Regions from separate parts of the Pseudomonas sp. NPDC087029 genome, predicted to be linked through region 3. Evidence: predicted binding sites of a transcription regulator. Region 3 holds the regulator's gene; each other region holds the start of a gene.
What was found. Region 3 encodes sigma-54, which starts transcription at its own class of promoters, with help from an activator protein. Its sites were predicted from a motif close to ANTGGCATNNANNTTGCTNT; they were not measured.
Positions count from the first base shown of each region.

Region 1: the regulator sigma-54 is predicted to act here: its motif matches at 2,338-2,357, upstream of glnK (P-II family nitrogen regulator).
Region 2: the regulator sigma-54 is predicted to act here: its motif matches at 2,413-2,432, upstream of flgB (flagellar basal body rod protein FlgB).

Region 1 covers NZ_JBIVAB010000004.1:291,005-296,243, reverse strand. The annotation lists gene sutA (transcriptional regulator SutA) at 1-34, opposite strand, end outside; gene ACIPG5_RS09660 (ammonium transporter) at 463-1,794, opposite strand; gene glnK (P-II family nitrogen regulator) at 1,842-2,180, opposite strand; gene ACIPG5_RS09650 (accessory factor UbiK family protein) at 2,546-2,809, shown strand; gene ACIPG5_RS09645 (molybdopterin-binding protein) at 2,834-3,262, shown strand; gene ACIPG5_RS09640 (DUF4034 domain-containing protein) at 3,275-5,239, opposite strand, start outside.
Region 2 covers NZ_JBIVAB010000011.1:2,523-7,761, forward strand. The annotation lists gene flgA (flagellar basal body P-ring formation chaperone FlgA) at 1-252, opposite strand, end outside; gene ACIPG5_RS17610 (chemotaxis protein CheV) at 332-1,261, shown strand; gene cheR (protein-glutamate O-methyltransferase CheR) at 1,314-2,141, shown strand; gene flgB (flagellar basal body rod protein FlgB) at 2,479-2,886, shown strand; gene flgC (flagellar basal body rod protein FlgC) at 2,889-3,332, shown strand; gene flgD (flagellar hook assembly protein FlgD) at 3,348-4,055, shown strand; gene flgE (flagellar hook protein FlgE) at 4,087-5,239, shown strand, end outside.
Region 3 covers NZ_JBIVAB010000003.1:497,869-503,107, forward strand. The annotation lists gene ACIPG5_RS08175 (HAD family hydrolase) at 1-128, shown strand, start outside; gene lptC (LPS export ABC transporter periplasmic protein LptC) at 137-709, shown strand; gene lptA (lipopolysaccharide transport periplasmic protein LptA) at 696-1,220, shown strand; gene lptB (LPS export ABC transporter ATP-binding protein) at 1,221-1,946, shown strand; gene ACIPG5_RS08195 (RNA polymerase factor sigma-54) at 2,120-3,613, shown strand; gene hpf (ribosome hibernation-promoting factor, HPF/YfiA family) at 3,692-4,000, shown strand; gene ptsN (PTS IIA-like nitrogen regulatory protein PtsN) at 4,013-4,480, shown strand; gene rapZ (RNase adapter RapZ) at 4,483-5,239, shown strand, end outside.

The DNA.
Region 1 (5,239 bases), on a different contig from region 3:
CGAGGTCATCATTTTCCAGATCGTCGTCGCTCATGTTCTACCTCATGACTTGCGAAAAGCAGGTTAGTTATAGACCAGTGCAGCCGTAGACCGGCAGCCACCAGTGAAAATTCAACTGGCCGTGGGTTAGGCCACTGCCCTTGGGTCGGCGCTCCTGATGGGAGTCGGCACCCAGCAGACCCTGCTCCTGGCAGGGCCTGACAAAACCTTGAGCCCCTGCTGGCCACACGCTATTGGCAAGCCTAGCAAAGGCTGAGCGGGTGCGCGGACATCTCGTCTTACACCCCTCGGCGCGCATTCTAGCGCGCCCGTGGAAAAAGCAAAGCTCCATAAACGCCCTGCCCGTTGTAAGTTTTCGCCCTACGTCGCGAACGTGAGTGATAAACCGTTTGCCCTGCGGGAAATGACAAAAAACAGGCAAAAAAATGCCCGGCAAGCCGGGCAAGTTTTCCAGCGTCGCGGTTACAGGTTGTAGCCGCGTTCGTTGTGTTGAGCCAGGTCGAGGCCGACCGACTCTTCTTCTTCGTTGACCCGCAGGCCCATCACCACATCCAGCACCTTGAGGATCACGTAGGTGACGATGGCGGTGTAGGCCACGGTGAAGATCACGCCCTTGGCCTGAACCCAGACCTGAGCCCCGATATCGGTGACCGCGCCGAAGCCGCCCAGGGCCGGTGCCGCGAACACACCGGTGAGGATGGCCCCCACGATGCCGCCGATGCCGTGCACGCCAAAGGCGTCGAGCGAGTCGTCATAGCCCAGCTTGCGCTTGAGGCTGGTGGCGCAGAAGTAGCAGATCACGCCAGAGGCCAGGCCGATCACCAGGGCGCCCATCGGGCCCACGGTGCCCGCTGCCGGGGTGATGGCCACCAGGCCGGCCACCACGCCGGAGGCGATGCCCAGGGCGCTGGGTTTGCCGTGGAAGATCCACTCGGCGAACATCCAGCCCAATGCCGCAGCAGCAGTGGCGATCTGGGTCACCAGCATGGCCATGCCGGCGGTGCCGTTGGCCGCGGCGGCGGAGCCTGCGTTGAAGCCGAACCAGCCGACCCACAGCATGGCTGCGCCCATCAGGGTGTAGCCCAGGTTGTGCGGGGCCATCGGCGTGGTCGGGTAGCCTTTGCGCTTGCCCAGCACCAAACAGCAGACCAGGCCGGCGATACCGGCGTTGATGTGCACCACGGTGCCGCCGGCGAAGTCGAGCACGCCCCAGTCCCACAGCAGCGCGCCGTCACCGCTCCAGACCATGTGCGCGATCGGTGCGTAGACCAGGGTGAACCAGATGCCCATGAACACCAGCATCGCCGAGAACTTCATGCGTTCGGCGAAGGCACCGACGATCAGCGCCGGGGTGATGATGGCGAAGGTCATCTGGAAGGTGATGAAGACGGCTTCGGGGAACAGCGCGGTGGCGGAAGTCAGCCCAGACGGCGTGACGCCGCTGAGAAACGCCTTGGAGAAGCCGCCGACGAAGGAATTGAAGTTGAGCACGCCCTTTTCCATACCGGTGGTATCGAAGGCCATGCTGTAGCCGTACACGACCCAGAGAATGCTGATCAGGCCCGTGATGGCGAAGCACTGCATCATCACCGACAGCACGTTCTTGGAACGCACCATGCCGCCATAGAACAGGGCCAGGCCCGGGATGGTCATGAACAGCACCAGCGCCGTGGAGGTGAGCATCCAGGCGGTGTCGCCGGAGTTCAGCACCGGGGCAGCATCCTCTGCCAGGGCAAGGCCCGGCATTACGAGGGACAATAGGGCTCCTAGCCCTGCGATCTTACGCAGAGTCATGTTGTTTTCTCCTGGGGCGTTGGGTTTGGTGAGGCGTTGTTCGGCGCTTAGATCGCGTCGGTATCGGTTTCGCCGGTACGGATGCGGATCGCCTGCTCCAGATTCACCACGAAGATCTTGCCGTCACCGATCTTGCCGGTGTTGGCTGCCTTGGTGATGGCTTCGATCACGCGATCGAGGTCCTTGTCGTCGATGGCCACGTCGATCTTCACCTTGGGCAGGAAATCGACCACGTACTCCGCACCGCGATACAGCTCGGTGTGGCCCTTCTGCCGGCCGAAGCCTTTGACTTCGGTGACGGTAATGCCCTGCACGCCGATTTCCGACAGCGACTCGCGCACGTCGTCCAACTTGAACGGCTTGATGATGGCTGTGACTAGCTTCATGAAACTCTCTCCCGATTTGGTGGACTTGCCCCAGGAAAACAAACCCGTCTCAAGTCTAAGCGCAGCGCTTGGCTTTGTAACGCGTCGTCGGCATCCGGCTCCGCGTGCGCACTGCCTGGTCACAAGGAACTGCATCAGTGCATGGCTCAGTCAGGTCTTTGCAGAATCCTTGCCAGTTCCGTTAATGCACGGGAAAACAGTGCCTTGCATGTAGCAGCGGGCATTGGCCAGTCGCCAGTACGAAAAAGATGCACAACTTCGGTGCGCGCAGGCGCGGCAGGCTGCTCGAAAAACGTGCAATCAGAAGGGCCATTTGCACCGTGCTACACTGCGGGCCATTTCTCAGATTCAGTGGACAGCCGCACATGCTCGCGCCCAAAGCCCTTCTCGACGCCCTGAGCGACCAGGCCTCGCGCCTTTTCAGCAGCGACACCGCCCAGCCCCGCGCCGAACTCGAAAGCCAGTTCAAAGTGCTGATGCAAGGTGCCTTCAGCAAGCTGGACCTGGTCAGCCGCGACGAATTCGACAGCCAGATGGTGGTCCTGGCGCGCACCCGCGCACGCCTGGAAGCCCTGGAAAAGCAGGTTGCCGAGCTGGAAGCCCGGCTGGCGCCAGCCCCGCAGGAATAAAACCCGCTAAAGGAGTGCCTCACCATGAAAGTCAGTGCCCGCAATGTCTTTGAAGGGACCGTCAGCGCCGTTCAGCCCGGCGCGGTCAACGCCGAGGTCGAACTGACCCTGGGCGGCGGTGAGAAGCTGGTGGCCGTGGTGACCATGGCCAGCCTGCACAACCTCAACATCAACGTCGGCAAGCAGGCGGTGGCGCTGGTCAAGGCGCCATGGGTGGTGCTGATGACCGATGCCGCCGGCTACCGGCTCTCCGCCCGCAACGCCCTGGAAGGCGAAGTGGTGCGCGTGGGCGACGGCGCGGTCAACGCCGAAGTGGTGCTGAAGCTGGCCGGTGGTACCGAAGTGTTCGCCATCGTCACCCGCGAGGCCGTGCAGGAGCTGGGCCTGGCGCCTGGCGTGAAGGCCACCGCGCTGATCAAGGCGTCGCACATCATTCTTGGCGCCAAGCCGTAAGGCGGCGGCGCCTCAAGCAGACGCCCGCTGGCGGTCCGTTGCAGGGCCGCCGGCTTTCGGCGGCAGCTCCCGGGCATGCAGATCGCCACGAAACAAGGTGGCGCCGCACACCGTGATCAGCGTCTTCACCACACTGTGCGAATTGAGTATCTGCGCGTGTATCTGCTCGATGGCCACATCTTCAGGTTGCAGCGCCAGCGCCCGGTTGGCCCACTCGATGGCGGCAAAGCGGCTCTGCTTGCGGGTGCCCTGGCCATGCATCCACGCCAGCGCCAGTTCCGCGCAGGCACGCCCGGCGACTGCCGCATCGGGAAACTCGACCAGCCCCAGCAGGTAGGCGACCCCTTCCGCATGCTCGCGCTCATCGCCGAATGATCGCTGCAGCACGCCCAGTTGCAAGCGTGCCCGGGCATCGAGCTGCTCGTTGCCCAGGCAGTCGAGCAGCAAGCGCCTGACCGCCAGCATCGCACCACGCTCGCGCAGCGCCTGGCTGTCGCGCATGCGCTGGCAGGCCAGGTCGTACTTGGCCAACTGGCTGCCCGACTGCGCCGCGCACAACAACCAATGCTGCGCTGACGCCGCATCCTGGTAGTGCTCGGGCGTATCGGCCATGTGCCCGCAGTGCAACGCATACAGCGCGGCGGCGGCGTCTGGCAGCTTGCGCTCGGCGCACTGCTGGAAAAGGAAATACGCCGCCTCGTGCTGCCTGGCGGCCCAGAGCAGGCGAGGCACTTCCAGCACATCGAAACCCAGGCCCTCGCGCCCGCACTGGCGATTGACCGCAGCCTGCAACCAGGCGCTTGCCTGCTCGGTGCATGGCTTAAACCCCCACAGGCCGAACTGGTGCCCCACCGCCCGCAGTGCGCAGGCTGCGGCCTGCCTGCGGCTTTCACAGAGGCGCTCGATGGCGGTACGAAAAGCGGGGATGATCTCTGGCTTTCCCTGGAACAGCACCAGGCAGACGAAGCTGTAGAACGGCTGGCCGATGGTCGATACGAAACCCTGGTCTGGGTAAAGCTCGACGCTGTCGATGAAGTCCTGCTGCGCACCCGGGTAATCCTGCAGCGATGCGTAGCGCAGGGCCCCGCGCAAGGCCAGCAAGGTGGCGCGCTCCTTGGCCCTGAGGTCCCGCTTCGCCCAGGCCTCGAAGGTGTGCTGCCAGGCCTCGATGTGTGGCGACTGCTCCGCGCCCGGAAGCCAGAACGCGTCTTCCACGGCCAACCAGCGGATGCCATTGCGCAGCCGCTCATCCCAGCGCTGGCACAGTGGGCCGTTGGCAAGATCATCGATGGCTTGGTAGCTGCCGCCCCATTGCGGCGTCAGGTAGCGTGCAAACGCTTCTATCGCCTCGAAGCAACCGGGCTGCCAGGCCAGCGCATGGCGCAGCCAGTAATCCTTGGCACCCTCTCCTTCAGGCAGGCGCGCCTCAAGGCAGCCAGGCAATGACTGCGGCAGCTCCACCAGCGGTGCCAGGCCATATTTGACCAGCAGCGGCGCTGCCGCCTCTTGCACTTCCACATCGGCGTGGGCGCTGGGTCGAAAGCGTGCCACCTGGCCCAGAAACAGTTCGACCAGCCAGCCCGGCTCATGGAAATGCCCGCTGATCTGCAGCATCCCGATGGCCGCCGCCAGCGGTTGCGGGTTGCGCTCCATGGCCCGCAGGAAGTGCGCCGCAGCCATCTCGCAGGCCTGCTCGGCCGCCAGCCTGCGCGCTTGGGAAATGGCATTGGCGCCAGCGCTGCCACGGATGTGGCAGGCGCGGTTGAGGCAATGGAAGCCCATCGCGACTTGCGGGTGATAAGCCTTGGGGCAGGCGTCGATCCACGCCCTGAGCAGTTGGGTCAGCGCCTTGCTGCCGTGGCTGTCCCAGTCGAGCAGCATATGCCCCTGCACCGCTTCCATGTAGGCAGGGCAGGCACCGGGCGGCGCCTGCTGCCAATGCACCTGAAGGCTATCGAAGAAGCGGCTGAGTTCGGC
Region 2 (5,239 bases), on a different contig from region 3:
GCTGCACAGCGGCATGCGCAGGCGCGGGTCCAGCGGGCTGACCTGGATTTCGTAGCGCCCCACGGTCTGGGTGGTGGCCAGGTAGTCCTCGACGGCGAATTCAAGAAACCCTTGGGTGACGCCGATAAGCTGTTCAGGCAAGGTAACCGCATCCGCCAGCGTGCGAGCGCCCGGTGCCAGCAGGCACAGCGCGGCGAGCGAGCCGCTCAGCAGGTGCGTCAGTCGTCGGAAAATTGTCGTTTTCATGTACATGGCGCTCAAAAAAGCAAAGCCCGTGCCGACTCGCTGTCAGAGTCGCTACTAAAAAGGCAGATACCAAAAGGAGTCAGGCATGGCGGGGGTAATGGATTCAGTCAACCAGCGCACTCAGCTGGTGGGGCAGAATCGCCTGGAACTGCTGCTTTTCCGCCTCAATGGCGAGCAGCTCTACGGCATCAACGTATTCAAGGTCCGCGAAGTGCTGCAGTGCCCGGAGCTGACCGTGCTGCCCAAGTCGCACCCGGTGGTGCGCGGCGTGGCCAACATTCGCGGGGCGACCATCCCGATTCTCGACCTGTCGATGGCCACCGGCTTGCCCGGGTTGAAGGAAGAGACGCGCAACAGCTTCGTGATCATCACCGAGTACAACACCAAGACCCAAGGCTTTCTGGTGCACTCGGTCGAGCGCATCGTCAACATGAACTGGGAAGAGATCCATCCGCCACCCAAGGGCACCGGCCGCGACCACTACCTGACCGCGGTCACCCGGGTGGACAACCGCATGGTCGAGATCATCGACGTGGAAAAGGTGCTGGCCGAGGTGGCGCCGTCGTCCGAGCAGGTATCCGCCGGCGTGGTCGATGCCGAAGTGCAGGACAAGGCCGTGCTGCTGCGGGTGCTGACCGTGGATGATTCGTCGGTGGCGCGCAAGCAGGTCAGCCGCTGCCTGCAGACGGTGGGTGTGGAAGTGGTGGCGCTCAATGACGGCCGCCAGGCCCTGGACTACCTGCGCAAGCTGGTGGAGGAGGGCAAAAGGCCGGAAGAAGAGTTCCTGATGATGATCTCGGACATTGAAATGCCAGAAATGGACGGCTACACCCTCACTGCAGAGATACGCAGCGATCCGCGCATGCAAAAATTGCACATCTGCCTGCATACTTCCCTGTCCGGGGTGTTCAACCAGGCGATGGTCAAGAAGGTCGGAGCCGATGACTTCCTGGCCAAGTTCAAGCCGGACGACCTGGCCCAGCGCGTGGTCGACCGGATCAAGGCAACGCATTGAAGCAGCCGGGGGGCATGCTCCCGGCACCAGTGATTGAAAAGAGGCGGCAGTAGTGTCTACGGGTAATTTGGAGTTCGAACAGTTCCGGGTCTTCCTGGAGAAAGCCTGTGGGATCCTGCTGGGCGAGAATAAGCAATACCTGGTCTCCAGCCGTCTCAACAAGCTGATGGAGCAACAGGGCATCAAGAGCCTGGGCGAGCTGGTGCAGCGCATCCAGACGCAACCGCGTGGCGGCCTGCGCGAGCTGGTGGTCGACGCCATGACCACCAACGAGACGTTGTGGTTTCGCGATACCTACCCGTTCGAAGTGCTGAAGAACAAGGTGATTCCCGAGTTCATCAGGAACAACCCCGGCCAGCGCTTGCGCATGTGGTCGGCGGCGTGCTCGTCGGGCCAGGAGCCGTATTCCATTTCCATGGCCATCGACGAGTTCGAGCGCAGCAACCTGGGCCAGTTGAAAATGGGCGCGCAGATCGTTGCCACCGACCTGTCCGGCTCGATGCTCAACAACTGCAAGACCGGCGAGTACGACAGCCTGGCGATTGCCCGCGGGCTGTCCCAGGAGCGCCTGCAACGCTACTTCGACGTCAAGGAGCCGGGGCGCTGGGCGGTCAAGCCGGCGATTCGCAGCCGGGTCGAGTTCCGCTCGTTCAACCTGCTCGACAGTTATGCCGCGCTGGGCAAGTTCGACATCGTGTTCTGCCGCAACGTGCTGATCTACTTCTCGGCGCAGGTGAAGAAGGACATTCTGCTGCGCATCCACAGCACGCTGAAACCGGGTGGTTACCTGTTCCTCGGGGCGTCCGAGGCGCTCAACGGGTTGCCGGACCATTACCAGATGGTGCAGTGCAGCCCGGGGATCATCTACCAGGCCAAGTAAACCCAAGGGGCCGGCAGCGAAAGTTGCCGGCCTTTTTGTTTGCGCGCACTGGCTTCCCACAATTTCAAGGCCACCACCAAACCCTTGTGGGAGCCGGCTTGCCGGCGATGGGCCGCAAAGCGGCCCCTCTGACGTCAATTTTTTGTTTTGCCGCTTTTGCCACCCGGCAATTGCCGCTTTCCCCCCACCAGGCGGAAGCACTTTGCCGCTTTTCTGGCATCACGGCCGCCCTCGCATCCCTCGCCGCCCAGCAATTACGGCCTTTGCAAACCTTGGCACAGCACTTGCTATACCCAGGCCAACGACATTCCGGTCAACCTTCGAAGGTTTCCCCGACATGAGCATCAGCTTCGACAAGGCACTTGGTATCCACGAAAAAGCCCTGGGCTTTCGCGCCCAGCGTGCCGAGGTGCTGGCCAACAACATCGCCAACGCCGACACGCCCAACTACAAGGCGCGCGACATGGACTTCTCCTCGGTGCTCGCCGCCGAGAGCCAGAAGCAGCAGGGCGGGCGCTTCGCCATGGACCGCACCAACAGCCGGCACATCGAGGCCGAAGGCCTGGCGATGAACGACGAGAGCCTGCAGTACCGCACCCCGACGCAGCCGTCGATCGACCAAAACACCGTGGACGCGCAGATCGAGCAATCGAACTACACCGAGAACGCCATGGGTTTCCAGGCCAGCTTCACCTTGCTCAACAGTAAATTCAAAGGGCTGGTATCGGCCCTGCGCGGAGAATGACCATGTCCCTTTCCAGTGTTTTCAACATTGCCGGCAGCGGCATGAGCGCGCAGAACACCCGCCTCAACACCGTTGCCTCGAACATCGCCAACGCCGAAACCGTGTCCTCGAGCATCGACCAGACCTACCGCGCGCGTCACCCGGTGTTCGCCACCACCTTCCAGAACGCCCAGGCCGGCGGCAGCCAGTCGCTGTTCGAAGACCAGGGCGAAGCGGGCCAGGGTGTGCAGGTCAAAGGCATCGTCGAAGACCAGAGCAACCTCGAGGCGCGCTACGAGCCTAACCACCCGGCGGCGAACAAGGACGGCTACGTCTATTACCCGAACGTCAACGTGGTCGAGGAAATGGCCGACATGATTTCCGCCAGCCGAGCGTTCCAGACCAACGCCGAGCTGATGAACACCGCCAAGAACATGATGCAGAAAGTCCTGACCCTGGGTCAGTGATAAGGAATCCAGACCATGGCAGTCGATAGCACCAGCGGTGTGAACCTCAACGATGTCCTGACGGCATCGGGTGTCGGTGGCACCACCAAGAAAACCGTCGATACCGCGTCCAAGACCGGTTCCGACGCGCTCGGCAAGGACGCGTTCCTGCAGTTGCTGGTTACCCAGATGCAGCACCAGAACCCGCTCGACCCGCAGGACAACAGCGAGTTCGTCGCCCAGCTTGCGCAGTTCAGCAGCCTTGAAGGCATCACCAACCTGAACGACTCGGTCACCAGCATCACCAATGCCATGGCCTCGTCCCAGGCGCTGCAGGCCTCGTCGCTGGTGGGGCGCTCGGTGGTGGTGCAGAACGACAAGGCAGTGGTCGACACCGCCGACAGCTTCAACGGCCAGTTCGTCGTGCCCCAGGCGATCAGCGAAGCGAAGGTCACCATCAAGGACAAGGACGGCAACACCGTCAAGACCATCGAGCTGGGCGAGCAGAAAGCCGGTTATGCCGACTTCATCTGGGATGGCACCAATGCCAAGGGCGAGAAGGTCGAGCCGGGCACCTACACCTTTGCCGCCAGCACCACCGTCGACGGCAAGGCCGTGCAGATGAACACCCTGCTGCCGGCCAAGGTGACCAGCGTCAGCTTCAACGCCACCGGCGAGATGGTGCTCAACCTCGCAGGTGTCGGCAAAGTGTCCCTCTCCGACGTACAAACCATTGGTATCTAAGGCCCGCTAGCGCGGCACAAGGAGCGAATTCATGTCTTTCAATATCGGCCTTAGCGGTCTGTACGCAGCCAACAAGCAACTGGACGTCACCGGCAACAACATCGCCAACGTCAACACCACCGGTTTCAAATCCTCGCGCGCCGAGTTCGCCGACGTCTACGCCGGCGCCAACCGCCTGGGCGTGGGCAAGAACCAGGTCGGCGCCGGCGTGCGCCTGGCTGCGGTTTCGCAGCAGTTCACCCAGGGTGACGTGGCCACCACCGGCAACGTGCTGGACATGGGTATCCAGGGCCAGGGCTTCTTCGTGCTGTCCGACAACGGCACGCGCGTCTACACCCGTGCCGGTGCCTTCCAGGCCGACAAGAACAACTTCGTGGTCACCTCCGACGGCCTGCGCCTGCAAGGCTACGCCGCCGACTCCAACGGCAAGATCCAGAAGGGCGTGCTGACCGACCTGAAGATCGACACCTCGGCGCTCAAGCCCAAGGCCACCACCCTGATCGACCAGGGCATCAACCTCAACTCCTCGGCCGGCGACATCCCGCTGACCGTCGATGACGGCACCGGCACCATGGTCCCGAACAAGGTGTTCGACCCCTCCGACGAAACCACCTACACCAAGTCGTTCCCGACCAAGGTGTATGACAGCCAGGGCAACGAGCACACCCTGGAGCAGTTCTACCGCAAGACCGACACCAACGAGTGGACCATGTACACCCTGGTCGACGGCCGCAACCCGTTCGACCCGTCGTCGACCACGCCACTGACCGGCACCATCAGCTTCAACAGCGATGGTTCGGTGAAGAGCATGTCGGCCGATGACACCGGCCACCCGGCAGGTTCGTCGTTCACCGTGACCAACAACACCTTCACCATGACCGGTTGGGTGCCCGCGGTTAAGGATTCGGCCGGCAACTGGGCAGGCAATGGCGCCACCGGCAATGCCGAGGGCATGAAGCTGTCGATGAACAGCACCACCTCCTACAACACCGAGACCGCGCGCATGTCGCAGTCCCAGGACGGCTATGCCACCGGTATCCTGTCGAGCCTGAGCATCGACTCCACCGGCGTCATGTTCGCCAGCTTCAGCAACCAGCAGTCGCGCGCCATCGGCCAGGTGGCGCTGGCCGGCTTTGCCAACGAGCAGGGCCTGCAGCAGATTGGCGGTACCCGCTGGACCGAGA
Region 3 (5,239 bases):
CGTTCGTTCGCCAGCACGCCCACGGCGTGACCCAGGCGCGCGGTGGCGAAGGCGCCGCCCGCGAGTTCTGCGAACTGATCATGCAGGCCCAGGGTACCCTGGACGCTGCCAACGCCCATTACCTTTAAGGCCGACCATGTTCAGCAAGAAAGCCCGCAACATTGTGCTGCTCGCGCTGATCGCCGCCCTGCTGGTGGCGATCGGCTACTGGAATGTCAGCCCGGAGAGCTTCCTCGACAAGCCGGTGGCAGAGGTCGACGAAAGCGCCATCGACTACTACGCGACCAACGCCCACAGCCTGCAATTTCTACCCGATGGCAAGCTGCAGTACGAAATGACCGCCGACAAGGTCGAACACCTCAAGGCCAGCGAGGTCACACTGGTGACCACACCGGACCTGCACATGTACCGGGGCACCGAATACCCCTGGCACGTGCAGAGCGTTCGCGCCGAAGTCAGCCCCGACGGCAGCGAAGTCGAACTGATCGACCAGGTGCGCGTGGCCCGCACTGACGAAAAACAGCGCGAAACCATCATTACCAGCTCGCGCATGACCGTATTCCCACAGAAGCAATATGCGCAGACCGAGCAAGCCGTTAGAATCGACGGCGCCGGTGGCACGACCACGGGCAAGGGAATGAAAGCGTATTTGAAAGAAGGCAGGATGGACCTGCTTTCTAACGTAAGAGGACAGTATGAGGCTCGTTAAAACCCTCCCCCTTTTGCTCAGCCTGAGCGCAGCACTGGGAAGCGCGAGCGCCTTCGCCCTGCCGACCGACCGTGACCAGCCGATCCGCATCCAGGCCGACAACGCTCACCTGGACGACAAGCAAGGCGTGGCCACCTACACCGGTGACGTGATCATCACCCAAGGCTCCATGATGATCAAAGGCAACACCGTGACCATGACCCGCGCCGCCAACGGCGACATCGACGTGGTCACCTCGGTGGGCAACCTGGCCTATTTCGAGCAGCAGCAGAGCACCGCCAAGCCCGACAAGATGAAAGGCTGGGCGATCACCATCCAGTACCAGGCGCAGAAGGACACGGTGATTCTCACCGACCGCGCCAAGGTCGAGAACGAAGGCAACACCACCGAAGGCGAGAAGATCGTCTACAACACCAAGTCCCAGGTGGCGACCGCCGGTCGTGGCGGCAACGTCACTGCACCACGTCAGCGCATCGACATGGTGATCCAGCCGAAGAAGAAGGCCGAGTAAATGGCAACCCTCAAAGCCCAGCACCTGGCCAAGAGCTACAAAGGGCGGCAAGTCGTGCGCGACGTCAGCCTGTCGATCGACAGCGGGCAGATCGTCGGCCTGCTCGGCCCCAACGGCGCCGGCAAGACCACCTGCTTCTACATGATCGTCGGCCTGGTCCAGGCCGACCAGGGCCGGGTGCTGATCGACAGCCTCGATGTCAGCCACCAGCCCATGCACGGCCGCGCCCGCGCCGGCATCGGCTACCTGCCGCAGGAAGCCTCGATCTTCCGCAAGCTGTCGGTGGCCGACAACATCATGGCGATTCTCGAGACGCGCAAGGAACTCGACCGCGAGGGCCGGCGCAAGGAACTGGAAAGCCTGCTGCAGGAATTCCACATCAGCCACATCCGCGACAACCTCGGCATGAGCCTCTCCGGTGGTGAACGCCGCCGAGTCGAGATTGCCCGCGCACTGGCGACAGCGCCCAAGTTCATCCTGCTGGACGAACCCTTTGCCGGCGTCGACCCGATCTCCGTGGGCGACATCAAGCAGATCATCCACCACCTCAAGGCCAAGGGCATCGGTGTGCTGATCACCGACCACAACGTCCGTGAAACCCTGGATATCTGCGAAACCGCGTACATCGTCAACGATGGCCAGCTGATCGCCGAGGGCGATGCCGAAACCATCCTGGCCAACGACCTGGTCAAGGAAGTGTACCTGGGCCACGAGTTCCGCCTCTGAGCCAAGGTATGCCTGGAGCACTGCAATTGGTCCTTGACGGGGCTTAAGTTGTTACAGTGCTCTAGGCAAACGCTACAATTTAAGGCATAAAACTTGCTTGAATTTGGCGCTCCGGCGCCCTCGTGTAGTGGATGGCGCATGCGCGCCGGCGAACAAGGTATTTAGCCCCTGCCATGAAACCATCGCTCGTCCTAAAAATGGGCCAGCAACTGACGATGACCCCGCAGTTGCAACAGGCCATTCGCCTACTTCAGCTTTCCACCCTGGACCTGCAGCAGGAAATCCAGGAAGCGCTGGAGTCCAATCCGATGCTCGAACGTCAGGAAGACGGCGACGACTTCGACAACAGCGACCCGATGGCCGACAACGCCGAGAACAAGCCGGTTGCCGAAGCCCAGGACAACAGCTTCCAGGAAAGCACCAGCAGTGCCGAAACCCTGGAAGACGGTGAGTGGAACGAGCGAATCCCCAACGAGCTCCCGGTCGACACGGCCTGGGAAGACATCTACCAGACCAGCGCCAGCAGCCTGCCGAGCAACGATGACGACGAGTGGGACTTCACCACCCGCACATCGGCCGGCGAGAGCCTGCAAAGCCACCTGCTGTGGCAACTGAACCTGGCGCCGATGTCCGACACCGACCGGCTGATCGCCGTGACCCTGATCGACAGCATCAACGGCCAGGGCTACCTCGAAGACACCCTCGAAGAGATTTGCGCAGGCTTCGACCCGGAGCTGGATATCGAGCTCGACGAAGTCGAGGCGGTGCTGCACCGCATCCAGCAGTTCGAGCCCGCCGGTGTCGGCGCGCGCAACCTGGGTGAATGCCTGCTGCTGCAGCTGCGCCAGCTGCCTGCCAGCACGCCGTGGATGAGCGAGGCCCAGCGCCTGGTCAGCGACTTCATCGACCTTCTCGGCAGCCGCGACTACAGCCAGCTGATGCGCCGCATGAAGCTCAAGGAAGACGAGCTGCGCCAGGTCATCGAACTGGTACAGAGCCTCAACCCGCGCCCGGGTTCGCAGATCGAATCGAGCGAGCCAGAATACGTGGTGCCGGACGTGATCGTGCGCAAGGACAGCGAACGCTGGCTGGTCGAGCTGAACCAGGAAGCGATCCCGCGCCTGCGGGTCAACCCCCAGTACGCAGGCTTCGTGCGCCGCGCCGACACCAGCGCCGACAACACCTTCATGCGCAACCAGCTGCAAGAGGCGCGCTGGTTCATCAAGAGCCTGCAGAGCCGCAATGAAACGCTGATGAAGGTGGCCACGCAGATCGTCGAGCATCAGCGCGGCTTCCTCGACCACGGCGACGAGGCGATGAAACCGTTGGTGCTGCACGATATCGCCGAAGCGGTCGGTATGCACGAGTCCACCATTTCGCGGGTGACCACGCAGAAATACATGCACACCCCCCGTGGCATCTACGAGCTGAAGTACTTTTTCTCCAGCCACGTCAGCACCGCCGAAGGTGGAGAATGCTCGTCCACGGCGATCCGCGCGATCATCAAGAAACTGGTTGCGGCGGAAAATCAGAAAAAGCCATTGAGTGACAGCAAGATCGCTGGTTTACTGGAGGCACAAGGCATCCAGGTAGCCCGTCGCACCGTCGCCAAGTACCGCGAGTCCCTCGGCATCGCACCGTCGAGCGAGCGCAAGCGACTGATGTAGCCCCTGGGTGTGCCACAGCGTTTGTGGGGCAGGTGCAATACCTGCCTCTTTATGCACGGGCAACAAAGGAGAAGCTGTATGCAAGTCAATATCAGTGGACAGCATGTAGAAGTCACCCCACCGCTGCGCGACTACGTGCTTGCAAAGCTGGCGCGGCTGGAGAGTCACTTCGACAAGATCACCAACGTGCAGGTCATCATGAAGGTCGACAAACTGCAGCAGAAGATCGAAGCGACCCTGCAGTATCCCGGCGGCGAAGCGGTTGCCAATGCGGAACACGAAGACATGTATGCAGCGATCGACGCCTTGGCCGACAAGCTCGACCGCCAACTGAAAAAACACAAGGAAAAACAGCAGAGCTTGCTGCAAGGTCAAGCCGCCCGCTGATCCCCCTCATCCATGATCCGACTTGAAACCATCCTGACCCCCGGCCGTTCCCTGGTGAACGTGCCGGGCGTCAGCAGCAAAAAACGCGCGCTGGAAACCATCGCCACTGCGGTCCACCGCGAAGTCCCCGAGCTTGATGAGCAAGATCTCTTCGAGAAGCTGATTGCTCGCGAAAAACTGGGCTCCACCGGTTTCGGCAATGGCATAGCCATTCCGCACTGCCGGCTCAAGGGCTGCGAAACCCCGGTCAGCGCCCTGCTCCACCTAGCTGCTCCCATCGATTTCGACGCCATCGACGGTGCGCCCGTGGACTTGCTGTTCGTCCTGCTGGTGCCCGAGGCCGCCACCGATGCCCATCTGGAACTGCTGCGCCAGATTGCCAGCATGCTCGATCGCAAGGAAGTTCGCGAGCGCCTGCGTGCTGCACACAGCAGCGAGGCCCTGTACCAGGTTGTCCTGGACGCACAGAACGAGCACTGAACATGCGCCTGATCATCGTCAGCGGCCGGTCCGGCTCCGGCAAGAGTACCGCCCTCGATGTGCTGGAAGACAACGGCTATTACGTCATCGACAACCTGCCAGCCGGCCTGCTGCCGCAACTGGCGGAGAACGCGCTGATCAACACCGAGCTGTTGCAGCCCAAAGTCGCCGTCTCGATCGATGCACGCAACCTGCCAAGCCACCTGTCACGCTTCCCCGAACTGCTTGCCGAAGCCCGCGGCCGCCACATCAAGTGTGATGTGCTGTTCCTCGATGCCGACGAAGAGACGCTGCTCAAGCGTTTCTCAGAAACCCGCCGTCGCCACCCGCTGACCAACGCCGACCGTTCGCTGGCCGAGGCTATCCGTGTGGAAAGCGAGTTGCTGGGGCCGATCGCCGACCTTGCCGACCTCAAGATCGACACCACCAGCCTCAACCTCTATCAGCTGCGCGACACGATCAAGCTGCGCCTGCTCAATCAACCCGAGCCTGGCACTGCATTTCTGGTCGAGTCGTTCGGCTTCAAGCGCGGCATGCCGGTCGATGCCGACCTGGTATTCGACGTGCGCTGCCTGCCCAACCCGTACTGGAAGCCCGAGCTGCGCGAGCATTCCGGGCTCGAACAGCCGGTCATGGATTACCTTGCCGCCCAGCCGGACGTGGAAGAAATGTTCAACGACATTTCCAGCTACCTGCTCAAATGGCTGCCCCGCTTTGCCGCCAGCAACCGCGCCTATGTCACCATCGCCATCGGCTGCA